3 regions of the Peribacillus sp. S4 genome follow, and region 3 is predicted to be linked to each of the others. Evidence: riboswitches for the same ligand, from Rfam matches in the RefSeq annotation. Region 3 holds a riboswitch; each other region holds the start of a gene.
What was found. Region 3 has a riboswitch for S-adenosylmethionine ahead of ACJ9PY_RS02690 (sugar ABC transporter substrate-binding protein). Riboswitches for the same ligand answer to the same signal wherever they lie in the genome.
Positions count from the first base shown of each region.

Region 1: it holds a riboswitch for S-adenosylmethionine, as region 3 does, so the genes downstream of both, ACJ9PY_RS14830 (bifunctional homocysteine S-methyltransferase/methylenetetrahydrofolate reductase) here and ACJ9PY_RS02690 (sugar ABC transporter substrate-binding protein) in region 3, are expected to answer to the same signal.
Region 2: it holds a riboswitch for S-adenosylmethionine, as region 3 does, so the genes downstream of both, mmuP (S-methylmethionine permease) here and ACJ9PY_RS02690 (sugar ABC transporter substrate-binding protein) in region 3, are expected to answer to the same signal.

Region 1 is NZ_CP175708.1:3,153,284-3,157,573, reverse strand. Features, by position in the region: gene ACJ9PY_RS14845 (DNA ligase D) at 1-76, opposite strand, end outside; gene ACJ9PY_RS14840 (Ku protein) at 227-1,069, shown strand; gene ACJ9PY_RS14835 (MOSC domain-containing protein) at 1,560-2,210, shown strand; SAM riboswitch class I at 2,322-2,420, shown strand; gene ACJ9PY_RS14830 (bifunctional homocysteine S-methyltransferase/methylenetetrahydrofolate reductase) at 2,523-4,290, shown strand, end outside.
Region 2 is NZ_CP175708.1:2,974,703-2,978,992, reverse strand. Features, by position in the region: gene ACJ9PY_RS14075 (ring-cleaving dioxygenase) at 1-60, shown strand, start outside; gene ACJ9PY_RS14070 (alpha/beta hydrolase) at 60-668, shown strand; gene ACJ9PY_RS14065 (flavin reductase family protein) at 687-1,295, shown strand; SAM riboswitch class I at 1,531-1,633, shown strand; gene mmuP (S-methylmethionine permease) at 1,717-3,111, shown strand; gene mmuM (homocysteine S-methyltransferase) at 3,101-4,063, shown strand.
Region 3 is NZ_CP175708.1:553,779-558,068, forward strand. Features, by position in the region: gene ACJ9PY_RS02685 (GTPase domain-containing protein) at 1-1,400, shown strand, start outside; SAM riboswitch class I at 1,495-1,600, shown strand; gene ACJ9PY_RS02690 (sugar ABC transporter substrate-binding protein) at 1,716-2,828, shown strand; gene ACJ9PY_RS02695 (sugar ABC transporter ATP-binding protein) at 2,885-4,290, shown strand, end outside.

The sequences.
Region 1 (4,290 bases), 2.6 Mb from region 3:
CGTCATATTTGACTTCATAACGCCAATCCTTGGAGTTGGGGGCCTCAGGGTAATATGTTGGCAGCATCGGTTTCATTTTTGTATTTACCTCCGCAAATAATTGATAACATTATTTTGCCAAAAAAACGAAGTGTTAAAGTTGGCAATTGTTTTTTCGGTTTTTTTTGAACAAAGGGGAATAATAAAATTGTTCTTCTCATCAAAAATAAGTTATGAGGTGACGAATATGCATACGATGTGGAAGGGGAGCATATCATTCGGTTTGGTGAACATTCCGATCAAACTTCATGCTGCAACGGAGGATAAGGATATATCTTTAAGGACGTTGCATAAGGAATGTCATACACCGATTAAATACGAAAAGGTTTGTCCAGTATGCGAGAAAGAAGTGGGGAAGGATGATATAGTCCGCGCTTTTGAGTATACAAAGGGAAAGTTTGTTGTATTGGAAGACAATGAACTAGAACAACTGAAAAAACAAAACGAAGAAAAAGCCGTGGAAATCGTGGATTTCGTTAAAATTGAAGAAATAGATCCTATTTATTTTAACCGGAGTTATTACATGTCCCCAAATGACGGGGGGATAAAAGCTTATTCCCTTTTGAGGCAGGCCCTCAAGGAATCGAATAAGGTTGGGTTGGCAAAAATCATCATTCGCTCCAAAGAACAAATGGCGGTAATCCGAGTCGTTGATAATACCTTGGTTATGGAAACGATTCATTATCCGGATGAAGTCCGCTCCACAGCGGATGTTCCGAATATCCCGGCCAATGATACCATTGTAAAAAAAGAAATCGATACTGCCGTATTATTGATAGATCAATTAACGACTACTTTCGATCCGACAAAATACACCGATGACTATCGAACCGCGTTACTAGAATTGATTGAATCGAAGAAAACGGGTCAGACGACGATTACAGCGAAAACAAAAGAACCAGTTTCCAACAATGTAACTGATTTAATGGAGGCACTACAAGCATCCATAGACCGTACAAAACATGATGAACCGGAAAAGAAAAAGACGACCCGAAAGAAAGCGGCACCGAAAAAAAAGAAACAAGCGTAAACAGGAAGCTGAGCGGAAGACGGATGATGTCGCTCGGCTTTCTGCTTGTTTTTGCAAGGAATCAGGCTTCTAATAAGATGAAAAGGTCTTGATAAAGAGGGAAGGAAGGTACAAACAGGTGAGTCGATCACGATGCAAGAAACTGAATGGAATTACAGGAAATTAGTGGATATTGACGAAAGCAAAAAAAATTCGCTCCCTAAAGAGCGACAATGAGGAATTCAATCGTGAAAATCAACATATAGGCGAACGGTTGTAGTTTTCGACTATATATTGTGTTCATATTCTACCATATTTAATTCTGAAATAGCAACTAAATTACTGAAACTAACCTATGAATTTTTCTGGAAATCAATGATATTTCGCCCATTTCCGCCGCATATGGCTTTTTCATTTCATATACATATAAAAAGGTACTGAATAAAATGGATTTTTAGTATAATTTATACATATAGAACGATATAAATTTAATATGAATGGAAGATGCAAAATGGAAAATGGGAAAATCAAATCACTACATGCGGGGAAGCCGAAACAAGAAATTTTTTCGAATATCGATATCTTTTCAGCCATGGATAAACAAGCACAGGATAATTTGAAAGTGACTAAAGCTGGCATAATCGGTGATGGTGTCGGTAATGTAAAGTTCCATGGAGGTCCTGATCGGGCTTTGTGCTTTTACCCATTTGAGCATTATTCATTATGGAATGAAAAATTCTCTAAAGAGCTGGATATCCCTGCATTCGGTGAAAATTTAACTATTGCGGGGATGAAGGAAGAAACAACATATATCGGCGATATTTATCAAATAGGCGATGTGATTGTTCAAATTAACCAAGGGAGGATACCTTGTTCGACCATTTCCCTCTTCAATCAAGAACCTAAGTTTTTGGAACTCGTGCTGAAAACGAGTTTCACTGGTTATTTTGCAAGAGTACTTCAAGAAGGAACGATAAATAAACAAAACGAGATTGTGCTGATAGATCGTCTACAAGAAAAAATTTCTGTCCATTACGCAGCAGAGGTCATCCTTCATAAACGGGATGGGCTTGAAGGTGCTAAGGCTTTACTAACACTAGACTCGTTAGCGGAAGACTGGAAACAAAGGATCTTGAAGAGGGTTCAAGCAGCAAAAGATTGAATGATTTTTGCAAAAGTGAAAAAAATGTCGATCAGGTATTGAAATTGACAGACTATTAATGTAAATTAAATATAATCAAATTTTGAAATCTTATGAAAATTATATAAATGGATCTTATCGAGAGAGGTGGAGGGACTGGCCCGAAGAAACCTCAGCAACCAGCTTACGCAAAGGTGCTAAATCCAGCAAGCAGAGCTTGATAGATGAGGAGAATGTTTCAAAAACCTTCTTCTTTGAGAAGGTTTTTTTCCTTTTCTCTCATACTCATAGAATACGACAAAAACAGGATTGTTTTTGAGAGAGGGTGTAATGATGAATTTTCGTAAAGAATTAAAAGAAAGAATGCTGGTTGGGGAAGGGGCAATGGGGACCTTGCTTTACTCTAATGGCATTGATCAATGTTATGAGGAATTAAACTGCACGAACCCAGATCAAATAGAGTCCATCCATCGAGCCTATCTGGAAGCTGGTGCAGATATCCTTCAATCGAATACATACGGAGCCAATTTCAATAAATTGAAGCGGTATGGACTTGAAGATGAAGTGAGCAGAATCAATCGCCAGGGAGTCATTCTTGCTAAAAAAGCGGCAAAAGGAAAGGCATACGTCTTCGGCACCATAGGGGCACAGCGGAGTATCAGGAAATCGGATTTAAGCATGGAAGAGATAAAACGGGCTTTTCGTGAACAGCTATACAGTCTGTTGATGGAAAATCCTGATGGGATTCTTCTGGAAACATTTTATGACCTGGAAGAACTGGAAACCGTCCTGCAAATCGTTAAAAATGAAACCGGACTGCCGATTATCGCAAATGTCTCGATGCATGAACTGGGTAATCTTCAAAATGGAATCCATTTAAATGAAGCCTTTCAAAAACTCGAGCAATTGGGTGCCGATGTGGTTGGTGTGAATTGCCGCCTTGGACCACATCATATGATTCGGGCCTTGGAAGAAGTGAGTTTGCCAAAGCAAGCATCGATTGCCATTTACCCTAACGCCAGCCTGCCGGATTATGTCGATGGGAGGCTCGTTTATAAAGCTGTCCCGGAATATTTCGGTTCTAGTGCCCTGGAACTTCGTGAGCAAGGCGCCGCGATCATAGGAGGGTGCTGTGGAACGACTCCACTGCATATTCAAGCTGTAAAGCATGCAATTGGAAGTTTGGCTCCCGTGAAAGAGAAATTTACGAAATCCCGTGAAATAGAAGTAATTGAGGTGAACGATAGGGAATTGGAACTTCCCCTTTACGAAAAGGCCAAAACGGAACGGACGATTCTCGTTGAGCTTGATCCACCGAAAAAGCTAGGGATAGAGAGTTTCATGACTGGTGCTGAGGTTTTGAAAAAAGCAGGGGTCGATTCCATTACATTAGCGGATAATTCACTTGCCTCACCAAGGATATCGAATGATGCACTGGCTAATTTACTGAAGAACCAATTGAATATAAATCCGATGGTGCATATAACATGCCGTGATCGAAATTTGATTGGCCTGCAGTCACATTTAATGGGTCTGCAGACGGTAGGGCTGAACGAAATATTGATCATCACCGGAGACCCTTCAAAAATTGGGGACTTCCCGGGTGCCACTTCGGTTTACGATTTATCTTCATTTGACCTGATAAGTATGGTCAAACAATTTAATGAAGGTCTTTCCTATTCCGGTCAAAGTTTGGGTCAACGGGCAAATTTTAAAATTGCGGCAGCTTTTAATCCCAATGTGAAATATCTGGATAAAGCCGTACTGAGAATGGAAAAGAAGATTGCCTGCGGTGCTCAATCCTTTTTGACACAGCCAATTTATTCCGTAGAGCAAATCGAAGAAGTATATGAAGCGACAAAACATCTGGAAACCCCGATTTTCATCGGTATCATGCCCTTAACAAGCACCCGGAACGCCGAATTCATCCATAATGAGATCCCGGGCATCAAATTGCCTGATAATGTTAGAAGGGCCATGGCTCTAGCGGGGGATGACCCTGTAAAGTCAAGGATTGAAGGGGTGAATATCGCGCGGGAACTGGTGGACGCGGCTAGGGAAAAATTCAAGGGCATATATTTAATCACTCCATTCCTTCGCT
Region 2 (4,290 bases), 2.4 Mb from region 3:
GAAGTTATGGAAAAAACGTTACTGCCGGCAGTGCCGAGAGTACTAGAGGAGGATAAATGATGAAACATATTTTTCAAAAAGGAAGTAATCCAGAAGCTCCGTTACTACTGCTGTTACATGGCACTGGAGGAACGGAAACAGATCTCTTGCCATTATCCGAAATGGTTTCACCCGGTTCGTCCGTACTGAGCGTACGGGGAAATGTACTTGAAAATGGAATGCCCCGTTTTTTCCGACGGTTAGCTGAAGGGGTTTTTGATGAAGAGGATTTGATTTTCCGAACGAAGGAGCTTTATGACTTCTTGGAATCAGCGTCCGGAAAATATGACTTCGACCGTGACAGAGTGGTGGCATTAGGTTATTCCAATGGTGCAAATATAGCGGCAAGTTTGCTGTTCCATTACGAGGGGGCCTTACAAGGAGCAATTCTTCATCATCCAATGGTTCCAAGACGAGGGATTGCTTTGCCGCCCCTTTCAGATATACCTGTATTTATTGCTGCAGGTAAAAACGATCCGATTTGCCCGGCAGAAGAAACTGAAGAGCTTAATCAACTTTTACAGCAAGCTGGCGCTACAGTTGAAGTTCAATGGGAAAATTATGGTCATCAGTTGACACGTTCAGAGGTTGATGCAGCAGGTTCATGGTTTCAAAAGAACTTTTTATAAGAATGAGGGGGAATGAAGATGATTTCTGTTAACCCTGAAAGTCTGACTGAACGGGATAATTATAAGTTTTTGACTGGAAGTATTATACCGAGACCTATAGCGCTGGTTACGACACAATCCGAAACCGGTACAATCAATATAGCGCCGTTCAGCTTTTTTAACATAGTCAGTTCAAATCCTCCGATGATTTCCATTTCTGTTCAACGGAAAGAAGGAGTTTCAAAGGATACAGCCCGAAATGCAATTCAAACAGGTGAGTTCGTTGTTCATATCACTGACGAAAATAATGTTGCTGATGCAAATCGAACGGCCAAGGAACTCCCATCTGAAGAAAGTGAATTGGGTCTTACTAATTTCACGCTGGCTGTTAGTGATAGGGTATCCGTACCAGGATTGGAAGAAGCGAAGGTGCGTTTTGAATGTACATTAGAGCAATCGATTCCATTGGCAGGTTCCAAGAATGAACCTGGTTGTGATTTACTGATAGGGAAAATAGTCTGCTATCATATAGAGCAAGATATTTACCATAATGGCCGTATTGACCCGAATGGGCTAAAACCTGTAGCAAGATTAGCAGGTCATACTTATACAAAACTAGGGGAATTATTTGAAATAGAACGTCCTTAAGGAAAAAGAAAAAAATGGCGACATCTTTTAAGATGTTGCCATTTTTAAGACCAAAATGACCCCGGTTAGTTTTATTTGCCATTATAATACGCTTAGCGCCTGTTCCAAAAATAAGCAACCTTTTAATATTAATGCCGCAGACGCCATGATCGTTAGCATTTAAAAGGAAGTCTTTACATTCCGAAACAAAACTTGACAAATTTTTCATAGATTGATACAGTTATAAAAAAATAATTTCTTATCCAGAGAGGTGGAGGGACTGGCCCTATGAAACCTCAGCAACAGGTCTACAAAGACACTGTGCTAATTCCAGGGGGTGAAACCTTGATAGATAAGACCGTACGTGTTTATTTGTCAGTAACGCACTCTTTTTTAGAGTGCGTTTTCGTTTTTTCTGGATGCAAGATTAAGGAGAGTAAGAATGGATAACAAAAGGAAGCATGATTTTCAAAGGCAAATGCAAGCACGGCATATAATAATGCTATCGCTTGGCGGGGTGATTGGAACTGGTTTATTCTTAAGTTCGGGTTATACGATTCAACAGGCTGGTCCGTTCGGAACCATCCTTTCGTATCTGATTGGTGCATTGGTGGTTTATCTTGTCATGCTATGTCTAGGTGAACTATCAGTGCATATGCCCGAGACAGGTGCGTTTCATAGTTACGCAGCCAAATACATCGGACCAGGGACAGGGTATACAGTAGCCTGGTTGTATTGGCTAACCTGGACTGTTGCACTAGGTTCGGAATTCACGGCTGCAGGATTGTTGATGCAGCGATGGTTTCCATCAATCAGTGTCTGGATATGGAGTGCTCTATTTGCCATTTTGGTTTTGGCATTAAATGCGTGGACCGTTAAGTTTTTTGCTGAATCCGAATTCTGGTTTGCGTCTATAAAGGTATTTGCTATTGTAATATTCATTATTCTGGGAGCTGCGGCAATGATAGGTTTCATTCCAATGATTAACGCACAATCAGCTCCGTTATTTTCCAATGTTACAAGTGCAGGTTTATTTCCAAATGGTGCTTTTGCCATTCTAATGACGATGCTCGCGGTGAATTTTGCATTTTCTGGAACTGAATTGATCGGAGTTGCAGCTGGAGAAACTGTGAATCCGGAAAAAACGATTCCAAAGGCAATCCGTATGACATTATGGAGATTGATTATCTTTTTTGTAGGTACCATCGTTGTTTTATCCGCATTATTGCCTGTTTCGGATGCAAGCGTATTAGAGAGCCCCTTTGTTGCCGTTCTAGAACGAATTGGAGTGCCATATGCAGCGGATATTATGAACTTTGTTATATTAACTGCCATTTTGTCCGCTGCGAACTCAGGACTATATGCCTCATCTAGGATGCTTTGGTCACTTGCAGATAAGAAAACTATTTCACCAATATTTGCAAAATTGACAAAACGGGGTGTTCCCTTGAATGCAGTCCTTTTCAGTATGCTGGGCGGTGTTTTAGCACTTTTCTCGAGTATTATTGCGCCGGATACTGTATATATAGTGCTTGTATCCATTTCTGGACTAGCCGTGGTTATAGTTTGGATGAGTATTAGCGCGTCACAGTTTCTATTTCGCAGACGATATATAAACGAAGGAAACTCAGTTAATGATTTGGCTTATCATACACCATTATATCCATTCGTACCAATCGTTTCATTTATGCTATGTCTTGCTTCTTGCATAGGAATTGCATTTGATCCTACACAAAGAATAGCACTATATTGTGGCATTCCGTTTATTTTGTTTTGCTATGGAAGTTATTATCTGACACAAACCATAAAGAAAAGAGGAGTAGACCATGAAAAATAAAATTAACCCAATTGAAGCAATTTTACAAGGTCATTCAGTTATGATTTTGGACGGAGCTTTAGCTACAGAGCTTGAAAGTCATGGGTGTGATTTGGACGATCCCCTGTGGTCTGCACGTGTATTACTTGAAAATCCAGAAGTGATTTACCAGGTGCACTCTGACTACTTTCGAGCTGGTGCTGACTGTGCGATAACGGCAAGCTATCAAGCAACAGTTGAAGGTTTCGCCCTCCGCGGAATACAAGAAAAAGAGGCATTGGATCTAATCAGGAAAACGGTTTTACTAGCAAGAAAAGCAAGAGATGACTTTTGGAAGGAAGAATATCAAACGATTAGACCTAAGCCATTGGTTGCTGCATCAGTTGGACCTTATGGGGCTTATCTTGCAGATGGTTCAGAGTATGTTGGGAATTATGGTGTTTCAGATGAAACTTTGGCGGCATTTCATCGCTCACGAATATCAGCTTTGATTGAAGCAGGAGCTGACATTTTAGCATTTGAAACGATTCCTTCCCTGCAAGAAGCAAAAGTATTACATTCATTATTGAAAGATTATCCAGAAGTTTATGCTTGGCTGTCCTTTTCTTTGAAAAATGAAAAAGCGATAAGTGACGGCACATTGCTGGAGGAGTGTGCCAGATTGTTTGGGGACAGTGAGCAAATTGCCGCAATTGGCATCAACTGTGCGCCTGTATCAGTTATCACGGAAGCCATACAGGTGTTGCGTGCAAACACGCATAAACCAATTATCGTTTATCCGAATTCCGGTGAATCATATAATCCAGAAACTAAAACATGGCATGGTCCAGAATCATGTAATAGGCTCGATGTGAAATCTGAAGATTGGCACCATGCGGGGGCAAATATAATTGGAGGATGTTGCAGAACCGCTCCTCATCATATTGCGGGCATTTCAAGAAAGTGGCGACCTTCCGTGGTAACGTTCTCCTAGCATTTTTTGTTATCAAAAATATTGTTATTAAATATGTAAGTAGTCGGGAAACCTATAAACAAAAAGAACAGGAATCTGGCGGTTTCTGTTCTTTTTGAGCTCTTTATTCAGATTCGAGTAATTTGAAAGGATTGAATTAATAATTTCTTGGCACTTAGAAATAAGTCGCGCAAGATCAGCTGAAAATTACAGGTAAACCAACCCTTTTGCAAAAACTGTAAAAAGAG
Region 3 (4,290 bases):
TGACAATCATCAGTGACTACCTAAGAAATAATCATTTGCGATTATTGGATACACCGGGGTTCAATGGGGAACAAAGCGTGGAATCCGATTTCCAAGGCTATTTACATGGCAGTGATGGCCTGATGTTCGTTCTTGACGCCCGGGCTCCTTTCACCGGCAGCGAAAGGGATCTGTTATTGGAAATTCAAATGATGGCGCCTAAACTGCCGATCCATTTCCTATTAAATAAAATGGATACGATATACAGTGATCAGGTCGCAGTCCGGATGGAAGACGAAACATGGGATAAAGTGAATGCATATTTCCCGAATGCGAAAGTGTTCGCTTTCTCCAAACATTATGACAGCAGGCAGCAATTGAAGGACCTTTCAGCCTTCCTTCAATCGAATTATCAAGATGATAATTGGAAGGAAAGAAGATCTGAAAAAATCCTGGCATTCATTCGTAAAACTTTATCTTATCTATTAGAAAAACGGACAGCCAATGAGCGGAAATGCGAGCATTCCATCTCTTGGAATGAGCAGATGGAAGTCAAACTGAATGGAGCGGTCAATCAACTGGCTGATCTGGAAAAAGAAAAAAGTGAAAATATCATAAGGTCGTATCGTTCGCTTAAGGACGAAGTGAAAAGTCAGCTTTATTCAAAAATTCCTGAATTACTGAGGGATTGCTCTAAATCGTTAACGGAAAGCAGTGATTTCAGTCAGGTCCATGTACAGTTAAACCAGGAAATGAATGAGCGGATTCAAAACTTCATTTCTGACAAGATCATGCCTCAATATTACCGTTCTCTTCAAGACTGGATTGCCAGTTCCCAAATGGAGTTCTCACAAAGCCAACAGTTCATGGATGAGATGAGTGCCGGATTCAATGAATTATACAAAGAAGAACGGATTACACTGGCAGGTGACTTCAGGGTATTGGATGACTGGCGCCGTGATGCCGACCGGATGACAAGCAGTATCCGCATCGAAAACGTTAATATCCTTTTGCGCAGGACTCCATCACAATTGCTGCTTAAAGGAGCAGGTAAGCTATTTGGGGCGATACCGCAAAATAAGGCCAATATGTACAATCGTTACAAGAAATACCTGGAAAGTGAAGATTACCTGGATGTTGCTGAAATGATCACGGAACGTTTCCTAACCCAATTTGGATTGTTTGAAAAATCATTGGATCGGGACATCTCACTTTTCTATCGCAGTTCATTTGCCTTACTTCAAAAAACGATAGAGCAGACTCAGACTGAAATAAAAGACTACCAGGCTGCATTGGAGCATATGAAAGAAAATCCTGAGGTTTACCGTGATCCGATCACGTTGTTCGAAGTGAAATTAAGGCAGTTGGAGAGGCTTGAAAAAATCGAGAAAAAGCGTCTAGCCCAGCTCCAAAGAAAATAAAAATAACAGGAAACATTTCAAATATTCAAAAATCTATTGACTTTACGACTATATCCCTATAAAGTGATAATTACGAAAACGTAACACAATATATCTCTTATCAAGAGTGGCGGAGGGACTGGCCCTAAGATGCCCAGCAACCGTTCCATTAGGAATTGGTGCTAAATCCTGCAAAACAGAAATGTTTTGACAGATAAGAGAGGGACAAGTCTGCAAAACAGCCGATTAAACCTCTCTATATTAGAGAGGTTTTTATTTTGGGATTTACACCGACTTAACTGATAAGAATAATTAGAAAACATGGAGGGGAACAAGATGAGAAGGTCTATTAAAGGGATATTCATTTCTGCCATCGCTTCGGCTTTGCTTTTAACGGGTTGCTCTGCAGGGCAGAGTTCCACAGAATCGAAGAAAGAAGAAAAAGTATCATTTGAAAATGTCCCGGAGAGATTTGCTGATGGCGATGGAGCCAAAATCAAAGTGATCCGTAAAATTGGCGGTGATGATCATACTGCCCAATACCTGGCGGGGGCGAAAGAAGAAGGAGAAGCACTGGGGTTTCAGGTCGATACGTACACAGCCAATGGTGATACGGCTAAATTCCATGATGCGATAGCACAGGCTTTGGAGGAAGATTACGACGGCTATATCATTTCACATGGTGATGATGCCGCAACTGTAAATGACGTTCAGAAGTTGGTTGATGCAGGTAAAAGCGTTGTCACATTCGATTCAATAAGCGATCTATCTAAAATAGAGGGCGTGACATTAACTTCACAAGATGATGAAGTGCTGGCAACATTGGCTTTCGATAAACTGATAAAAGAACAGAAAGGTGAAGCGGCAATTGCATATCTTTGGGTGGATGGTTTTCCTCCAATGGTAAGAAGAAATGCAGTCTATCAGGAAAAACTAAAAGAAAATCCAGGGATTAAAGAAGTCGAAAGATTCGGAGTGGCATCCGCTGATACTTCGGTTCAGACACAAAATGCTGTAGCCGCAATGCTGAATAAATACCCTAAAGGCAAATTGGATGCCATTTTCGCAACATGGGATGCCTTTGCCATCGGTGCAGCCCGGGCGATTAAAGAAGCGGGCCGCGATGAAGTGAAGATATATGGAATTGATGTTTCGAATGCAGATCTCCAGGAAATCCAATCGGCTGATAGCTCTTGGTCCTACACGGCAGCAGTCGATCCCAAGTTGATCGGTGCAGTGAATATGAGGATATTGGCTAAAAAATTAGCGGGTGAAGAAACACCGCAAACATATGATTTGGAGGCATCACTCATTTCGCAAAAGCAAATCCAAGCTTCAAAAGAAGCGGTAAACATGGCAAACCTGTCTGATATTGTCGATGGCTGGGGTGTATCGACGGAATTTGAAGAAGATTGGATGAAGGTTTTGAAAGATCATTATAAAAAATAAAAAGAGACACTCTCTTTCCAGCGAAGGGAGTGTCTGTTCTATAAGGGGGAATGGACATGGGCAAGCAACTAGAAATGAAGATGATTTCGATTGAATTTCCGGGGGTGAAGGCGCTAAGTGATGTTGATTTTTCCTTACAATCAGGAACAGCCCACGCATTGGTCGGTGCAAACGGAGCAGGGAAATCGACGTTAATGAAAGTTTTATCGGGAGCCCATGTTCATTATTCAGGTGACATTTTTATTGATGGGATGAAGCGGGATATCCGCTCGCCAAAAGCTGCTCAGGAACAGGGCATTCAAATAGTTCATCAGGAAGTGGATACCGCCCTCATCCCTTATTTAACAGTTGGGGAAAATGTAATGTTGAATGATATGGTCCAAAACATGGGAAAAAAACAAAGGGTACATTGGAAAGAACTGCACAACAAAGCCACTTCTATTCTTGAAGATATGAAAATTCATGTCCCTTCGAAAAAGTTGGTTAGAGACCTGACCTTGGCTGAAAAACAGATGGTCCTGATAGCAAGAGCCGTTTCGACAGAATGCAAATTCCTGATTCTCGACGAGCCAACTGCTCCGTTAAGTCATACGGAGACGACAGAACTTTTTCGAATTGTAAATGAGTTAAAGCAAAAAGGCGTGGCAATCATTTTCATTTCACATCGTCTGCCTGAGATTTTTGAAATCTGTGAGGAAATTACGATCATGAGGAATGGGGAGCGTGTCACTTGTCGAAAAATCGAGGACATAACCCGTACCGAAGTGGTAGAGAACATGCTCGGGAAAACCATGGATGAACAGTTTCCTGAAGTGAATGCTTCGATTGGAGACGTAATTCTGGAAGTGAACGGATTGTCAGATGCCGAGAAAGTTAAGAATGTCAGTCTGAATATTAAAGCAGGAGAGATAATCGGCTTGGCTGGGCTGGTCGGGGCTGGGAAAACGGAGCTGTGTAAAACCCTTTTCGGTCATACGTCCATCACAGCGGGTGAAGTCATACTGAATGGTCGAAAGCTTTCTCTGAAATCACCGCATGAAGCAGTAAAAAGCGGGCTGGCACTTGTACCTGAGGAACGCAGGAAAGAAGGGGTCCTTGTACAGGAATCAGTCTCGGCAAACTTGACTGCAGCCAGTCTCGGCAAATTCTGCAAAACATTCAGTGTCGTCGATCGTAAGGCGGAAAAGGAAAAGGCGAAGGAAATGATCGCAAGTCTCGGCATTAAAACACCTTCAGGGGAAGTGAAGGTCGAAAACCTATCCGGTGGTAACCAGCAAAAAGTTGCGATTGGAAAATGGCTTATGGCAGATGCGGATGTATACATATTCGATGAACCAACGAAAGGGGTCGATGTCGGAGCCAAGAAGGATATATTCGAATTGATTGCAAAGCTTGCAAGGAATGGAAAAGCGATCATTTATGCATCCTCCGAGCTTACCGAAATCATTGGCATTACCAACCG